One region of the Streptomyces sp. NPDC047049 genome, then DNA from elsewhere that is predicted to be linked to it. Evidence: riboswitches for the same ligand, from Rfam matches in the RefSeq annotation. Region 1 holds a riboswitch; the other holds the start of a gene.

Region 1 (7,791 bases):
CCGATCCGCTGGCCGTACGCGCCGCGCTGACCGGCCACGACGGCCGGGCACTCGTCGTGACCGACTCGGTGTTCTCGGTCGACGGGGACGCCGCGCCGCTCCCCGCGCTGGCCGAGGCCTGCCGGACACGGGGCGCCGGACTTCTCGTCGACGACGCACACGGACTGGGGGTGCTGGGCGAAGGGGGCCGCGGCGCGCCGTGGGCGGCCGGTCTCGCCGGCGACGGCGACGTGGTGACCACCGTGACGCTCTCCAAGTCGCTCGGCTCCCAGGGCGGTGTGGTGCTCGGCCCGGCCCGGGTCATCGAGCATCTGGTCAACACCGCCCGGTCGTTCATCTTCGACACAGGTCTCGCCCCGGCGGCGGTCGGCGGCGCCCTCGCCGCGCTCCGGCTGCTGCGCCGCGAACCCCGGCGCGCCACCCGGGCCGTCGCGGTCGCCCAGGGGCTGTACGACCGGCTCACCGCGGCGGGCCTGACGGCGGTACGTCCCGACGCGGCTGTGATCTCGGTCCGCGCCCCGTCGCCGGCAACGGCGCTCCGCTGGGCCGCCGACTGCCGTACGGCCGGACTCGCGGTCGGCTGCTTCCGCCCGCCGTCCGTCCCCGACGGAATCTCCCGGCTCCGGCTCACCGCCCGCGCGGACCTGACGGAAGAACAGCTCGACACGGCGGTCGACACCATCGTGGCCACCGCGCCGACGGTCTGAAGCCGGCGCCGCGCGGAGTCAGCCCCAGGCGGTGTCCGGCGTCCCGGGCGAGTGGCGGAGGAAGGCGCCGCGCAGCAGGGCGCGCAGGGTGTCCGCGGCGGGGGTGCCTCCGGGGCGGTAGGCCACCGAGATCCGGCGGTGCAGTTCCGGTGGGTCCACCCGGCGGACTCCCAGCGGTGTCATCGACCCCTCCGCCACCATCTCCGGGACCACCGCCACCCCGAGCCCGGCGCTCACCAGCGCACACACCACCGCATAGCTCGGCGACTCACAGCGCACCGCCACACTCGCCCCGGCGGCCGCCAGCGCGGCCTCCACCCCGCGCCGGTTGGGGTTGGCCGGTGCCATGCTGACCAGCGGCTGACCGGCCAGCTCGGCGAGCGGCAGGCGTCCGGAGCCCGCCGACAGCGCATGACCGGGCGCGGTGACCAGCACCAGCTCCTCGGTCAGCAGCGGCTCCAGACGGACGCCCTCCGGCGCCGGCATCGCCTCGCCGGGCACATACTCGTGCGTCAGCGCCAGATCGACCTCACCCCGCGCCACCGCCGCGCTCGCCTGCGGCGGGACGTACTCCGTCACGCTCAGCTCCACATCGGGGTGGGCCCGCCGGAACGCGCTGAGCGCGGGCGGCAGCAGATGCGTGCCGGCGGTCATGAACGTGCCGACCCGCAGCCGCCCGCCGGACAGCCCCGCCAGCCGGGACAGCTCGTGCCGCGCCTGGTCCAGTTCGTCGAGGACCCGCCGGGCCCGTACGAGCAGCAGCTCACCGGCCGCCGTCAGCCGGGCACCGCGATGGTGGCGCACCAGCAGGGCCGCCCCGGCCTCCCGCTCCAGTTTGGCGAGCTGCTGGGAGAGCGCCGGAGCGGTGTAGCCCAGCCGGGCGGCGGCGCGGGTGATCGAACCGGCCTCCGCCACCGCTACCAGGGCGGCCAGCCGGGTGGGGTCGTACATAAGAATCTCTTCAGGCTCACCAAGAACATTGCCAATACCCATTAAAGCCTCCGACCGGCGAAGCTGCTCCTATGGACGGACAGCTGATCGCCTTCACCGGAGTCGCCGCGGGCATGGTCGCCATGCCGGGCGCGGATTTCGCGGTCGTGGTGCGCCATGCGCTCGATTCGCGCCGGGCGGGGGTGGCGGCCGCCGTCGGAGTCGCGGGCGGGCTGCTGGTGCACACCGCTCTGGCGGTGGCCGGGCTCGCGGCGGTGCTGGTCGCCGTGCCCGCGCTCTTCGGCGCGGTCCAACTCCTGGGCGGCGGCTACCTGTTGTACCTCGGCACCCGCGCCCTGATCGCGGCCGTCCGGCGCCCGGCGGCCACCACGGACGGCACGGCCCGCACGGCGGCGGGCACCCCGGCCGACGGCCGCCCGCACACCGCCCTCCTGGGCACCACGCGGAGTCTGCGCCAGGGCTTCTTGACCAATGCGCTCAACCCGAAGGCACCCGTGCTCTTCCTCAGCCTGCTCCCGCAGTTCGTTCCGGCGGGAGCGCCCGCGCTGCCCCGTACGCTGCTGCTCGCCACGATGGTCGTCGCCATGGCGCTGGTCTGGTTCCCCGCCGTCGCCCTGCTGGTCGACCGGCTGGGCGTCTGGCTGCGCCGCCCCTCGGTGGCCCGTGCCCTGGAAGCCACCACCGGAGCGCTGCTCACGGCGCTGGGCGGCATCCTGCTCGTCGAGCTGGCGCTGTCCTGAGGGAGGTGGTGCGCCCAGGGCTATTCACGGGGTGCGGTGGGCACGGGGGAAATCTGCCGAACGCACCGGCAATTGACCGATCGTGAGATGAATGCGCAGGATCAGCCCACCCGCCCGTACCAGACCGAACGGCTCCAGATCCGTTCGAGCCGCACCACGCTCCCGGCCTTGGGCGCATGCCACATCCGGCCCCGGCCCGCGTAGATGCCGACGTGGTAAATGCCGCTGCGCGAATGGAAGAAGACCAGATCGCCGCGCCGGCGCGCGCCGGGCGGGATGTGCCGGGTGCGGCCGTACTGTGCGGCGGCGGTGCGTGGCAGCAACCGGCCGGCGCGTTTGAACGAGTACAGCATCAGCCCCGAACAGTCGAAGGCGTGCGGCCCCTGGGCGCCGTACCGGTAGGGGGCTCCGCTCTGGGAAGCCGCGATCCGCAGCGCATGGGCGGACACGGATGCGGCTTCGGCGTTCCCGGCCGCTCCTGGCGCAACGGTGGTCCCGCCGAGCGTGACCAGCGTCAGAGCGGTGACGGTGCCGGCGCGCGCCAGCAGATTCGGCGTATGCATGCGCATGGTCATGCGCAAACCCTTCGTCAGCCGCCTGCGAAGGAAGACCTGTCGGGTTCGGGCAGGCGAAGATGCCCGGCCGTGCGTACGGCTTCACCCCAAGGAGCCCTCGGCCGTGTAGGCCGGGACCCCGTCCTGCTCGGGTCCTCCGCTCCCGCCGGTCCACCTCGTCGACCGGACGTCCGGCACGGCGGCGGGATTAGGCGCCCGTCCGGACCGCCCCGTCGCTGTGGCGGGGTCTTGTCGTCGAAGGGATCGTCACGCACCTGGCAGCCGAATTCCGAGTTGAAAATGCCGTATGTGAGATGGGTCACAATTGGCCCGAATGGTTAGATTTGTTCCCTCAGGTGCCGCGGCGCGGAGCGTTGCACCCCGCGGACCAGGGGCGAAACATCCGAGACCGCAGGAATTGGGTCCGCGCCGCGCAATTCGTCGCCTCCTCAGATCGGGGGCGGAGGCTACGCCGTATGCGCAGCCTCGGAGCGTGCGCCGGGTCAGATTTCCTCGGGTGGCGGCATCGTCACCAGTCCGGCCCGCCGCTCACCGTCCAGCACCCGCAGTGCCCGGGTCAGCGTCGCGCGGTGCAGTTCGGTCTCGCCCCGCTGGTGCATCAGCGTCAGGGCGTCCCGCAGCCGGGTGGCCTTGCCGACCAGCGCCTGGGCGGCGCGCAGCCCGCTGTAGGTGCCCCCGCAGCGGGCCGGATTGATCCGGCCCAGCAGGTCGATCACTTCCAGGTAGCTGTCGATGAGTTCCCCCTCCGCGCGGGTCAGGGCGGGCAGCGGTGGTGGTTCGGGCGGCAGCATCGGGCTCACCGCGCCCCGGGCCGGAGCGCCGACAGCTTGCGGTTACGGGTGATCTGGTCGATCAGGCCGTACTCCTGGGCGGCGGGGGCGTCGAAGATCTTGTCGCGCTCGATATCGGTGGCGATCCGCTCGCGGGTCTGCCCGGTGTGCTTCGCCAGCATCTCTTCCAGTACGTCGCGGGTGCGCAGCATTTCCGTCGCCTGGATCTGCAGGTCACTGGCCTGTCCCTGGACGGGTTCGCTGAACGACGGCTGATGGATCAGGACCCGGGCGCCGGGCAGCGCCAGCCGCTTGCCCGGAGTGCCGGCCGCCAGCAGCACCGCGGCGGACGAGGCGGCCTGCCCCAGGCAGACGGTCTCCACGTCGCACGACACGAAATGCATCGTGTCGTAGATGGCGGTCATCGCGGTGAAGGAGCCGCCGGGGGAGTTGATGTAGAGCGAGATGTCCTGGTCGGGCGCGGCGTGTTCGAGGTGGATGAACTGCGCCATGACGTCGTTGGCAGAGGTGTCGTCGATCGGGGTGCCCAGAAAGATGATGCGCTCGCCGAGCAGCTTGGAATACGGGTCCATGGTGCGCGTCCCCTGGGCGGTGCGCTCGGTGAACTCCGGAAGGACATAGCGGGCCGTCGGTCGCAGCATGTCTGCTCCTCTCCTCCGTAAAAAATGTACAGGACGTACGTTCCGTCAGAATGACAGCAGATCCTGGTGATCAGTTACAAGTCCCAGGTCAGAGGCAGTTTTAACTGTTCGCTGAGGGCGGATATCTCACAGCTTCTCCTCGAACTGCGGCACAAGGTTGAGACCCTTCGGATGACCGGGCGGGTCGTCGATGCTCGCTCGACGGGACGGACCGCCCGCGGGTAACCAAGGACGCCGCCCTGCGGATCCCGCCGGCCGAGCCCGTGGCCAGGCGCTGTTCACCGGCTGGGGTGGCGGGCTGGCGACCTGCCGCAAGTTCGCCCTCACGCACGGAACTACACCGCATCGAAACTGATGTCGCAGGTCGGGCACAGGGTGAGCGAGGCATGCAGACTCGACCTGGCCGACATCAAGTGGGACCTGGGCCCTTCGGCAAGCTCCAGGTGCGTCACGGCGAGTGCGCCGGTGCCGCCGCTGAGGGTGAGGCCGGTGAGACGGAGGGGGCCGGACCGGTGGTGCGGGCCGGGCGCCGCAACGGGCGTCGCGAGGTGGCCATCAAGACGACGTCCGGACCGGTGACGGTGGCCCGTCCCAGGGTGCGGGGCACCACGGAGGCGTTCGCTCGCGTCTGTTCGGCGCCGCGGTGACTCGGGCGAATGTGCTGGAGTCGCCGGTGATCGCCTCGTTCGTCCGCGGCCTGTCCACCTGGGACGTGGAGAACACCCTCGCCGAAGCCCCCGGTTCCGACGCGGCGCTGTCGAAGTCCACGGTCTCCACATTCGGCCCGGCAGCGCGGACAGGGGTGGCGCTGGACGTCCTCCGCGTCGCTCGGGGAGGCTTCTTGAGGGGCCGTCATGCCCGGCATGCTGTCATTCTCAGAAGTGCCCCGAATTACCTTTGCGTGAGAACGAGTTCCGGGAACCAGAACGGCGCTTCGCGTCCGCCGGGCCGTGACGTTTGATCTTGCTCGGGCAAAGGACCGCTTCTGAGACGGCCTCGGGGAACATCGGTACCGAGGTGGGTCGGGCATCACCGTCTCCGGCTCACGCCGCCGTGCAGGTCCAGCAGCGCGTCCAGCATGTGCGGGACAGCCTGTCACTCAGCCATAGCCAGAACATCGCGGACCAGACGTCGCGCGTACTCGCGATCGACGGGCAAGGCGAATACGACGTGGTGGTACAGAGGCGCGATGACATGGTCGAGGATCTGCGGGACGCTCGGTGTCTTCTCACCGCGTTCGCGGGCCCGGCTCACCACCTCCGATGCCTGCTCGCGCCGTTTCTCCGTGACCGGGCAACTCGCGACGATCTCGGTGCGGGCCGACACCATCGCGCGCAGGTATCGGGCTCGGTGGGGACGTGTGATGTCGCGGGCGATGACCTGCGCCCACTCGGTCAGATCCTGCTGGAGGGATCCGGTGTCGGGCGCTGACTCACCGTCCCGGGTCAGGGCGGCGACAGCGACTTCCTCAAGGAGAGCGTGGACGCTGTCCCAGCGTCGGTAGAGCGTCGTCGGGTTGACTCCGGCCCGCTCGGCGACCACGGGAAACGTGATCTTTTCGGCGCCCTCGCCCACGAGTTCACCGACCGAGGTGTAGATCGCGGTCAGTACTCGACTGCTCCGCCCTCCGGGGCGGCTGGCGGCTGCATGGTGAGACACGTCACCAGCATACGCAAAGATCTTTGCTTCTACTAGGATGGGCCACCGAGTTAAAGCAAAGATCATTGCTTTTTGCTGGAGATCGCGTGCTCAACCGTTCAGTTTCGTTCTTCCTGGCCGGGGCCGTGGGCGCGGCCACGCTCACGGCCGCTTCGGCGCCGTCCCCCCTCTACCCGGTCTATCAGCGCCTGTGGGACCTCTCCGCGTTCACCTTGACGGTCGTTTTCGCCGTTTACGTCTTCGCCTTGCTCGCCGCCCTGTTGACCGTCGGATCGGTCTCCGACCGGGTGGGCCGTCGGCCTGTCGCCTGCGGTGCCCTGGTGCTGCTCGCTCTGGGCATGCTGCTCTTCGCCGTCGCCACAGGCGTCGGCGGCCTGATGGCCGCGCGCATTGTGCAGGGCCTTGCCGTGGGGACAGCCGCCGGCGCCACTACCGCCCTGATCATGGAGTCCGCGCCGAACCCCCGGCTCGGCTCGACCATCAGCAGCGCGGTCCCTTCCTTGGGGATAGCGATCGGCGCTGTCCTCGCCGGCGCCTTGGTGGAGTTCGCGCCACTGCCCCGCCAACTCGTCTTCTGGATCCTCACCGTCGTGTCCCTGGTGCTCGCGGCACTCGTCTGGCTGGTTCCCGACCAAGCTCGATCCGACTTGCCAACCCGGGAAACGATCTGGCGGTCACTGCTGCCCAGCGCTCAACTCCCGCGGGCCACGCGGCCGGTCTTCGTCGCACTGCTGCCGTCGATCAGTGCGACGTGGGCCCTTGGCGGCTTGTACCTCTCGCTCGGATCGTCGATCCTCGCCACCGTCCTCGACGTGCACAGCCACTTCACCGCGGGCGTCATCCTCGGCGCCTTCTTCGTCGCGGGGACGGCGGGCACTGTCGCGTCGGCCTTCGCTCCGCCACGACACCGCGCATGGTTCGGCCTCGGGCCCCTCGCCCTTGGCGTCCTGGTCACTGTCGCAGCCATGCCGACGGGTGTACTGCCGCTCTACGTCGTCGGATCGCTGATCGCGGGATTCGGGTTCGGGGCGACGTTCCGGTTCGCCGTCCATGCCCTCGGTGAGGCGGCACCGATCGCCCGACGTGGCCAGGTGTTCGCGACGATGTACATCGTCAGCTATCTCGCCTTCAGTGTGCCTGCGCTCGCCGCCGGGCTCGCTGTCGAGCGATTCGGGCTCAAACCAACAGCCGTCGTGTATGGAGCCCTGGACATCGCATTGATCCTGTTCGCTCTCGTTGCCGGGACCGCCCACGCGCGTCGACGGGATGGCGAGGACGAGGTTCGCCGCGATATCGCACCGCCGTTGGTCTCGCGCATTTTCGGCACGCCTCGCCACACCACGCACTACCTGGAGTGCGGACCAGCCGATGGACCGCTGATGTTCTTCCTCCACGGGTGGCCGGGCATCGGGTTGTTGTGGCGGGCCCAGATGGACGCGTTCGCTGCCGACGGGTGGCATTGCGTCGCGCCCGATCTGCGCGGGTACGGCGAATCCTCCGCCCCGGCGGATGCCGACACCTACACCGTCGAGGAGGTCGTGATGGACCTGACGGAGCTCCACGACCATCTCGGCGGCAGAACCGCGGTCTGGATCGGCCACGACTGGGGCAGCGCCGTGGCGGGAGCGGTGGCCGCACACGAGCCGGAGCGGTGCCGCGGCGTGATGTTGACCTCGTGGGCCTACTACCCCACCGCCAACAGCCTGGCCACGCTCGTACCCCTGGTC
Region 2 (7,791 bases), on a different contig from region 1:
GAGCGCACCGTCGGGCGCCGACCAGAACAGCATGTGGGGCGTGCTGCGGTACGTGGCCGCGCGCGAGGACTCCCAAGACGGCTGACGCCGCCCGGCCGGTCCTCCACCGGCCCGACGGCGTCAGCCGCATCCGTCACACGCCTGCTTACACCGGCCCCGCCAGCGCCGTCACCGGCTTCATCAGCGGCACACCCGAGCCGTCCCGCCGCGGATCCACCTCCGGCATCTCGACCGGGGCGCCCTTGGCGTCCGCGCCCCGCACCGGAGCCGGCCCCACCCACGCCTGGACGAGAAGATCCTCGCCCTTCAGGAACCGCTGGCACCGCACCCCGCCGGTCGCCCGGCCCTTGCGCGGATACTGGTCGAACGGGGTGAGCTTGGCCGTCGCCACCGAGTCGTCCAGCGTGCCGTGCGAGCCGGCGACCGTGAACACCATGGCCTCGGCGGCCGGATCGACCGCGGCGAACGCGATCACCTTCGCGCCCTCCCCCAGCTTGACGCCCGCCATGCCCCCCGCGGGCCGGCCCTGCGGCCGCACCTGCGACGCCGGATAGCGCAGCAACTGCGCCTCGCTGGTGACGAAGACCAGATCCTCCTCACCGGTGCGCAGCTCGGCCGCGCCCACGATGCGGTCCCCGTCCCTCAGGGTGATGACCTCCAACTCCTCCTTGTGGCCGGGGTAGTCGGGCACCACCCGCTTGACGACGCCCTGCTCCGTGCCGAGCGCCAGACCCGGCGACGACTCGTCGAGCGTCGTGAGACAGATCAGCTCCTCGCCGTCCTCCAGCGTCAGGAACTCCGAGAGCTGCGCGCCCCCCGAGAGGCTGGGCGCCGCCGCGGTCTCCGGCAGCTGCGGCAGATCGATCACCGAGATCCGCAGCAGCCGGCCCAGGGATGTCACCGCGCCCACCTCGCCGCGGGTCGTCGCCGGCACCGCCGAGACGATCACGTCGTGCTTGACGCGCTTGGCGTCGGCGTCGAAGGCCACGTCCCCGGCGACCGTCCGCGCCAGCAGCCCCGTCGAGGACAGCAGTACCCGGCACGGGTCGTCGGAGACCTCCAGCGGCACCGCCCCGACCGAGGTGCCCGCCGACTCCAGCAGGACCGTCCGACGGTCCGTGCCGTACTTCTTCGCGACCGCGGCCAGCTCGCCGGACACCAGCTTGCGCAGCTCGGCGTCCGACTCCAGGATCCGCGTCAGCTTCTCGATCTCGTCCTGCAGCCGGTCACGCTCCGACTCCAGCTCGATACGGTCGAACTTGGTCAGCCGGCGCAGCGGGGTGTCGAGGATGTACTGCGTCTGGATGTCGCTCAGCGAGAACCGCTCGATCAGCCGCTCCTTGGCCTGCGCGCTGTTCTCGCTGGAGCGGATGAGCCGGATCACCTCGTCGATGTCCACCAGGGCCGTCAGCAGGCCCTCGACCAGGTGGAGACGGTCGCGCCGCTTGGTCCGCCGGAACTCGCTGCGCCGCCGCACCACGTTGAAGCGGTGGTCGACGTAGACCTCCAGCAGCTCCTTGAGGCCCAGCGTCAGCGGCTGCCCGTCCACCAGCGCGACGTTGTTGATGCCGAAGGACTCCTCCATCGGCGTGAGCTTGTACAGCTGCTCCAATACGGCCTCGGGGTTGAAGCCGTTCTTGACCTCGATCACCAGCCGCAGGCCGTGCTCGCGGTCGGTGAGGTCCTTGACGTCCGCGATGCCCTGGAGCTTCTTCGAACCGACCAGGTCCTTGATCTTGGAGATGACCTTCTCGGGGCCGACCGTGAAGGGGAGTTCGGTGACGACCAGGCCCTTGCGGCGGGCGGTGACGTTCTCCACCGAGACCGTCGCGCGGATCTTGAACGTGCCGCGGCCCTTCTCGTACGCGTCCCGTACGCCGCCGAGGCCCACGATCCGGCCGCCCGTCGGCAGGTCCGGACCCGGCACGAAGCGCATCAGGGTGTCGAGGTCGGCGTTCGGATGCTTGATCAGATGGCGGGCCGCGGCGATGACCTCGCCCAGGTTGTGCGGCGGCATGTTCGTCGCCATCCCGACGGCGATGCCGGACGCGCCGTTGACCAGGAGGTTCGGATACGCGGCGGGGAGGGCGGCCGGTTCTTGCTCCTGGCCGTCGTAGTTCGGCGCGAAGTCGACGGTGTCCTCTTCGATGGACTCCGTCATCAGGGACGTCGCGGACGCCATCCGGCACTCGGTGTACCGCATCGCGGCGGGCGGGTCGTCATTGCCCAGCGAACCGAAGTTGCCGTGGCCGTCGACGAGCGGCAGCCGCATCGAGAACGGCTGCGCCATGCGCACCAGGGCGTCGTAGATCGACGCGTCGCCGTGCGGATGGAGCTTACCCATCACCTCGCCGACGACGCGGGCGCACTTGACGTACCCGCGGTCGGGCCGGAGCCCCATCTCGTTCATCTGGTACAAAATGCGGCGGTGCACGGGCTTGAGGCCGTCGCGGGCGTCCGGCAGGGCGCGCGAGTAGATGACCGAATACGCGTACTCGAGGAAGGAACCCTGCATCTCGTCGACGACGTCGATGTCGAGGATCCTCTCCTCGAAGTCGTCCGGCGGCGGGGTCTTCGTGCTGCGGCGGGCCATCGCGGCTGCGGCTCCTTTAGCTGCGTCTAGTGCCGATACCGGGGAGGCGGCATCGGAACAACGGTCAACCAGTCGGGTCAACCAGCTGAGGGATCGACCCGCGAGTATGTCTGAGTCTGACGCGGACCATTGTGGACCGCCCCACTGACAACGCCGACCGCGACTCCCCCTTCAGCTCCTGCGGGCTCGCGCACGGCGCAGGTCCCGGGCCGGCCGCCCGGTGACTTCGCCAGATGCCGACGCGCTTGCATACAGTGACAGAACTTCCTCGCAAGCGGATCGAAGGGACGTACATGCCCATGGGTCACACGGCCACAGAACAAGCCGGCTCCGGCGGCCTGACAGCGACCGAGCACCGGCTGGCCAATGGCCTGCGCGTGGTGCTCTCCGAAGACCACCTGACCCCGGTCGCAGCGGTCTGCCTGTGGTACGACGTCGGCTCCCGCCACGAGGTCAAGGGCCGTACGGGCCTGGCCCACCTCTTCGAGCACCTGATGTTCCAGGGCTCCGCGCAGGTGAAGGGCAACGGCCACTTCGAGCTGGTGCAGGGCGCCGGCGGTTCGCTCAACGGCACCACGAGCTTCGAGCGCACCAACTACTTCGAGACCATGCCCGCCCACGAGCTGGAGCTCGCGCTCTGGCTGGAGGCCGACCGCATGGGCTCGCTGCTGACCGCGCTCGACGACGAGTCCATGGAGAACCAGCGCGACGTCGTCAAGAACGAGCGCCGCCAGCGCTACGACAACGTCCCCTACGGCACGGCCTTCGAGAAGCTGACGGCCATGGTGTACCCCGAGGGCCACCCGTACCACCACACACCCATCGGGTCGATGGCCGATCTGGACGCGGCCTCCCTGGAGGACGCGCGGGCGTTCTTCCGGACGTACTACGCGCCCAACAACGTCGTCCTGTCGATCGTGGGCGACATCGACCCCGAGCAGACCCTGGCCTGGGTCGAGAAGTACTTCGGCTCGATCCCCGCGCACGACGGCAAGCAGGCGCCGCGGGACGGCACGCTGCCCGACGTCATCGGCGGCGAGCTGCGCGAGGTCGTCGAGGAGGACGTGCCCGCCCGTGCCCTGATGGCGGCCTACCGTCTGCCGCACGACGGCACCCGTGAGGCGGACGCCGCCGACCTCGCGCTGACCGTCCTGGGCGGCGGTGAGTCCTCCCGCCTCTACAACCGGCTGGTGCGCCGTGACCGCAGCGCCGTGGCGGCCGGCTTCGGCCTGCTGCGGCTGGCCGGCGCGCCCTCGCTGGGCTGGCTGGACGTGAAGACGTCCGGCGGCGTGGAGGTCCCCGGCATCGAGCGCGCGGTCGACGAGGAGCTGGCCCGCTTCGCCGCCGAGGGCCCGACCCCGGAGGAGATGGAGCGGGCACAGGCCCAGCTGGAGCGCGAATGGCTGGACCGGCTGGCCACGGTCAGCGGCCGCGCCGACGAACTGTGCCGCTTCGCCGTGCTGTTCGGCGACCCGCAGCTGGCGCTGACCGCCGTGCAGCGCGTCCTGGACATCACTCCCGAGGAGGTGCAGGCGGTCGCCAAGGCCCGGCTGCGCCCCGACAACCGCGCGGTGCTCGTCTACGAGCCCACCGAGCCGACCGACGCCGCCGACACCGAGGAAGGGGAGGCGGACCAGTGAGCGACGCCACCACCCACGCCGATTCCCCCGTGAGCAGCATGGACTTTCACCCGCAGCCCCAGGGCGGCGCACCCAGGCCGTGGGCCTTCCCGGCCCCCGACCGCAGCCAACTGCCCAACGGGCTCACCCTCCTGACCAGCCACCGCCCCGGCCAGCAGGTCGTCGCCGTCGAGATCAACCTCGTCGCTCCCCTGGAGGCCGAACCCGAGGGCCTGGACGGCGTCGCCACGATCATGGCGCGTGCCCTGTCCGAGGGCACCGACAAGCACGACGCGGAGGAGTTCGCCGCCGAGCTGGAGCGCTGCGGCGCCACCCTGGACGCGCACGCCGACCACCCCGGCGTACGGGTCTCCCTCGAGGTGCCGGCGTCCCGGCTGCCGCGCGCGCTCGGCCTGCTCGCCGACGCGCTGCGCGCTCCCGCCTTCCCGGAGAGCGAGGTCGAGCGGCTGGTGCGCAACCGTCTCGACGAGATCCCGCACGAGCTCGCCAACCCGGCCCGGCGCGCGGCGATGGCCCTGTCCAAGGAGCTGTTCCCGGCCACGTCCCGTATGTCGCGGCCGCGCCAGGGCACCGAGGAGACCGTCGGGCGCGTCGATGCCGCGGCCGTGCGCGCCTTCTACGACGCCCATGTACGGCCCGCGACGGCCACTGCCGTCATCGTCGGTGACTTCACCGGTGTCGACCTGGACGCCGCGCTCGCCGAGACGCTCGGCGCGTGGCGTGGCTCGTCGGCCGAGCCGCTGAAGGCCTCGCCGATCGTCGCCGACGACACCGGCCGCGTGGTGATCGTGGACCGCCCCGGCGCCGTCCAGACGCAGCTGCTCATCGGGCGTATCGGCGCCGACCGGCACGACCGGGTGTGGCCCGCGCAGGTCCTCGGCACGTACTGCCTGGGCGGCACCCTCACCTCCCGTCTGGACCGTGTTCTGCGCGAGGAGAAGGGCTACACCTACGGGGTGCGCGCCTTCGGCCAGGTGCTGCGCTCCACCGCCCCCACGTCCCCCGAGGGGGCCACGGGTGCCTCGCTGCTCGCCATCAGCGGGTCGGTGGACACCGCCTCCACCGTCCCGGCGCTCGAGGACCTGTGGAAGGTGTTGCGCACCCTCGCGGCAGAGGGGCTGACGGACGACGAACGGGATGTCGCCGTACAGAACCTCGTCGGGGTCGCGCCGCTGAAGTACGAGACCGCGGCAGCCGTTGCCGGCACCCTCGCCGACCAGGTGGAGCAGCACCTGCCGGACGACTACCAGGCGCAGCTGTACGTCCGTCTCGCGGAGACCGGCACGGTGGAGGCGACCGCGGCGGCCGTCAACGCCTTCCCCGTGGACCGGCTGGTGACGGTCCTGGTGGGCGATGCGGCGCAGATCGCCGAGCCCATCAAGGCGCTGGGCATCGGTGAGGTGACGGTCGTCGGCGGCTAGTCCCCGCCATGTGACGGAAGGTCACATATCGACAAAGCAACTCCCGTGGCGACGGTCCGCCACGGGAGTTGCCGTATGTCCGGTTTGTTGCGGCCGGTGCCTCGGTTCTTGTGGCATCCCGCACAAAAAAGCGGTTCTGTTTGCCGATTGAAAGTTGCCCCGTTTAGCGTCGGTCCGGCTGTTCGTCACAACTCCGCCACAACCGTGGCACCGGACAGTCATCGCCGAGTCCCCGTACGGCGCGAGCCAGGGGAGCCGGGGACCCAGAGTCCCTTGGGGTGAATCGGGCTCCCCTCCGGAGGAGCCCGTAGGAGACCTTCCTGCTCCGAACCCGTCAGCTAACCCGGTAGGCGAGAAGGAGGGAAAGGACAAGCCAGTACATGGCGTTCATCCGTGCCACCGGGAAGCACCGCCGTACGAGCCGCCCCGTTAGGACGCCCCGCAACATCGCCGGCATAGCCACCCTCGCGGCCGGCGGCGTGGTCGCCTCCGTGGCCTCGCCGGCGCTGGCGGCCACGGACGAGGCCCGCACCCACGACACCGGTCTGCAGCATGCCGTGGTGCTCGGTGACGAGCTCGCCAACCACGTCGCGGCCCAGGCCGACGAGCAGCAGGCCGAGGCGGAGGCCGCGGCGGCGAAGGCGAAGGCCGAGGCCGTGGCCAAGAAGCAGGCCGAGGAGGCCAAGCGGCGCGTCGAGGCCGCCCGCAAGGCCAAGGAGCGCGCCGCCCGTGAGGCGGAGCGCAAGCGCCTCAACACCTTCGTCGCCCCCGTTGCCGACTCCTACGTGTCCACCTCGTACAAGGCCTCCAGCGGCCTGTGGTCCTCGGGCAGCCACACCGGCATCGACTTCCACGCCGCCTCCGGCACCTCCGTCCACGCCGTCGGCACGGGCACCGTCGTCGAGGCGGGCTGGGGCGGCTCGTACGGCAACAACATCGTGATCAAGATGAGCGACGGTACGTACACCCAGTACGGTCACCTGTCGTCGCTCGGCGTCTCGGTCGGCCAGCACGTCACCCCGGGCCAGCAGATCGGCCTCTCCGGCGCCACCGGCAACGCCACCGGCCCGCACCTGCACTTCGAGGCCCGCACCGGCGCCGACTACGGCTCGGACATCGACCCGGTCGCGTACCTGCGCTCGCACGGCGTCAACGTCTGACCTTCCGCCCCGTCCGCCCGCGCTCCTCATAGGGCCGCGCCCCCTCCGAGCGTCCGCCCGAAGCCCCGGCTCCACGGCTGGGGCTTCGGCGTATCCGGCGCCCCGGCAGTGGGGCCGGGGATATGCGGCGCCCTCCCGCCAACTTCCGGCCAAAAAATTTCCCTGAATAACCGGAGTCCGCCGGAAAGGCGTTCCGGTCGAATAGAGTCACGGAAAAGGCGCCGATCGGCGGCGTTTCCAGGGGATGACGGCGGAGGCACGGAAGATGCGAGGCCATATTTCCGCTCATGCGGTGTGCACGGCGATTCGCGATGACATTGTCTCCGGTGCGCTGGCGCCGGGGAGCCGGCTGATCGAAGAGATCCTTGCGGCCCGGTACGGCGTTTCCAGGGTGCCGGTCCGTGAGGCGCTGCGGACCCTGCAGTCCGAAGGGTTTGTCACCACCCGCCACCACGCGGGCGCCTGCGTCGCCGAGCCCACCGAGCAGGAGGCCGCCGATCTCCTCGACGTCCGCGCCCTGTTGGAGCCGCTGGGCGCCGCCCGCGCGGCCGTCCGCCGTAGCCCGGCTCACCTCAAGGTGCTCCGCGGCCTGGTACGGCTAGGCCGTGAGCGGGCCCGTCACGGCAGCCCGGCTGATCTGCGCCAACTGGACGGCTGGTTCCACGAGACGCTGGCCCAGGCGGCCGGCAGCCCCAGCCTGACGGCGCTGCTGACCCAGCTGCGGCGCAAGATCGAGTGGATGTACGCCGTGGAACTGCCCGCCCGTACGGGGGAGTCGTGGGACGAACACGGCGCGGTGCTGGACGCGGTGGCCCGCGGAGACGCGGAACGGGCCCGTGCCCTGATGGCGGCTCATGTCGAACGCGCACTCCCGGTGTACCGGCTCCGGCGCCCCGCCAGGGCAGAGGTGAGGGATCCGAAACCGCCCGTCAACACAGTCCGCGCCCGCCCTTAACAATCGCGCCGTATACAAAGAA

The links. A riboswitch is a leader RNA that binds a small molecule or an ion and turns the genes downstream of it on or off. The one in region 1 is predicted to bind cyclic di-AMP.
Positions count from the first base shown of each region.
Region 2: another riboswitch for cyclic di-AMP. It lies ahead of ABZ851_RS29685 (M23 family metallopeptidase); the one in region 1 lies ahead of ABZ851_RS12760 (C40 family peptidase).

Region 1 covers NZ_JBEYVM010000004.1:286,757-294,547, forward strand. Annotated here, with positions in the region: gene ABZ851_RS12745 (8-amino-7-oxononanoate synthase) at 1-707, shown strand, start outside; gene ABZ851_RS12750 (LysR family transcriptional regulator) at 726-1,658, opposite strand; gene ABZ851_RS12755 (LysE family transporter) at 1,730-2,398, shown strand; gene ABZ851_RS12760 (C40 family peptidase) at 2,500-2,973, opposite strand; cyclic di-AMP (ydaO/yuaA leader) riboswitch at 2,978-3,177, opposite strand; gene ABZ851_RS12765 (hypothetical protein) at 3,456-3,764, opposite strand; gene ABZ851_RS12770 (ATP-dependent Clp protease proteolytic subunit) at 3,770-4,405, opposite strand; gene ABZ851_RS12775 (TetR/AcrR family transcriptional regulator) at 5,501-6,064, opposite strand; gene ABZ851_RS12780 (alpha/beta fold hydrolase) at 6,151-7,791, shown strand, end outside.
Region 2 covers NZ_JBEYVM010000018.1:115,530-123,320, forward strand. Annotated here, with positions in the region: gene ABZ851_RS29665 (GTP-binding protein) at 1-85, shown strand, start outside; gene ABZ851_RS29670 (DNA topoisomerase IV subunit A) at 146-2,593, opposite strand; gene ABZ851_RS29675 (pitrilysin family protein) at 2,893-4,233, shown strand; gene ABZ851_RS29680 (pitrilysin family protein) at 4,272-5,654, shown strand; cyclic di-AMP (ydaO/yuaA leader) riboswitch at 5,867-6,022, shown strand; gene ABZ851_RS29685 (M23 family metallopeptidase) at 6,035-6,814, shown strand; gene ABZ851_RS29690 (GntR family transcriptional regulator) at 7,080-7,769, shown strand.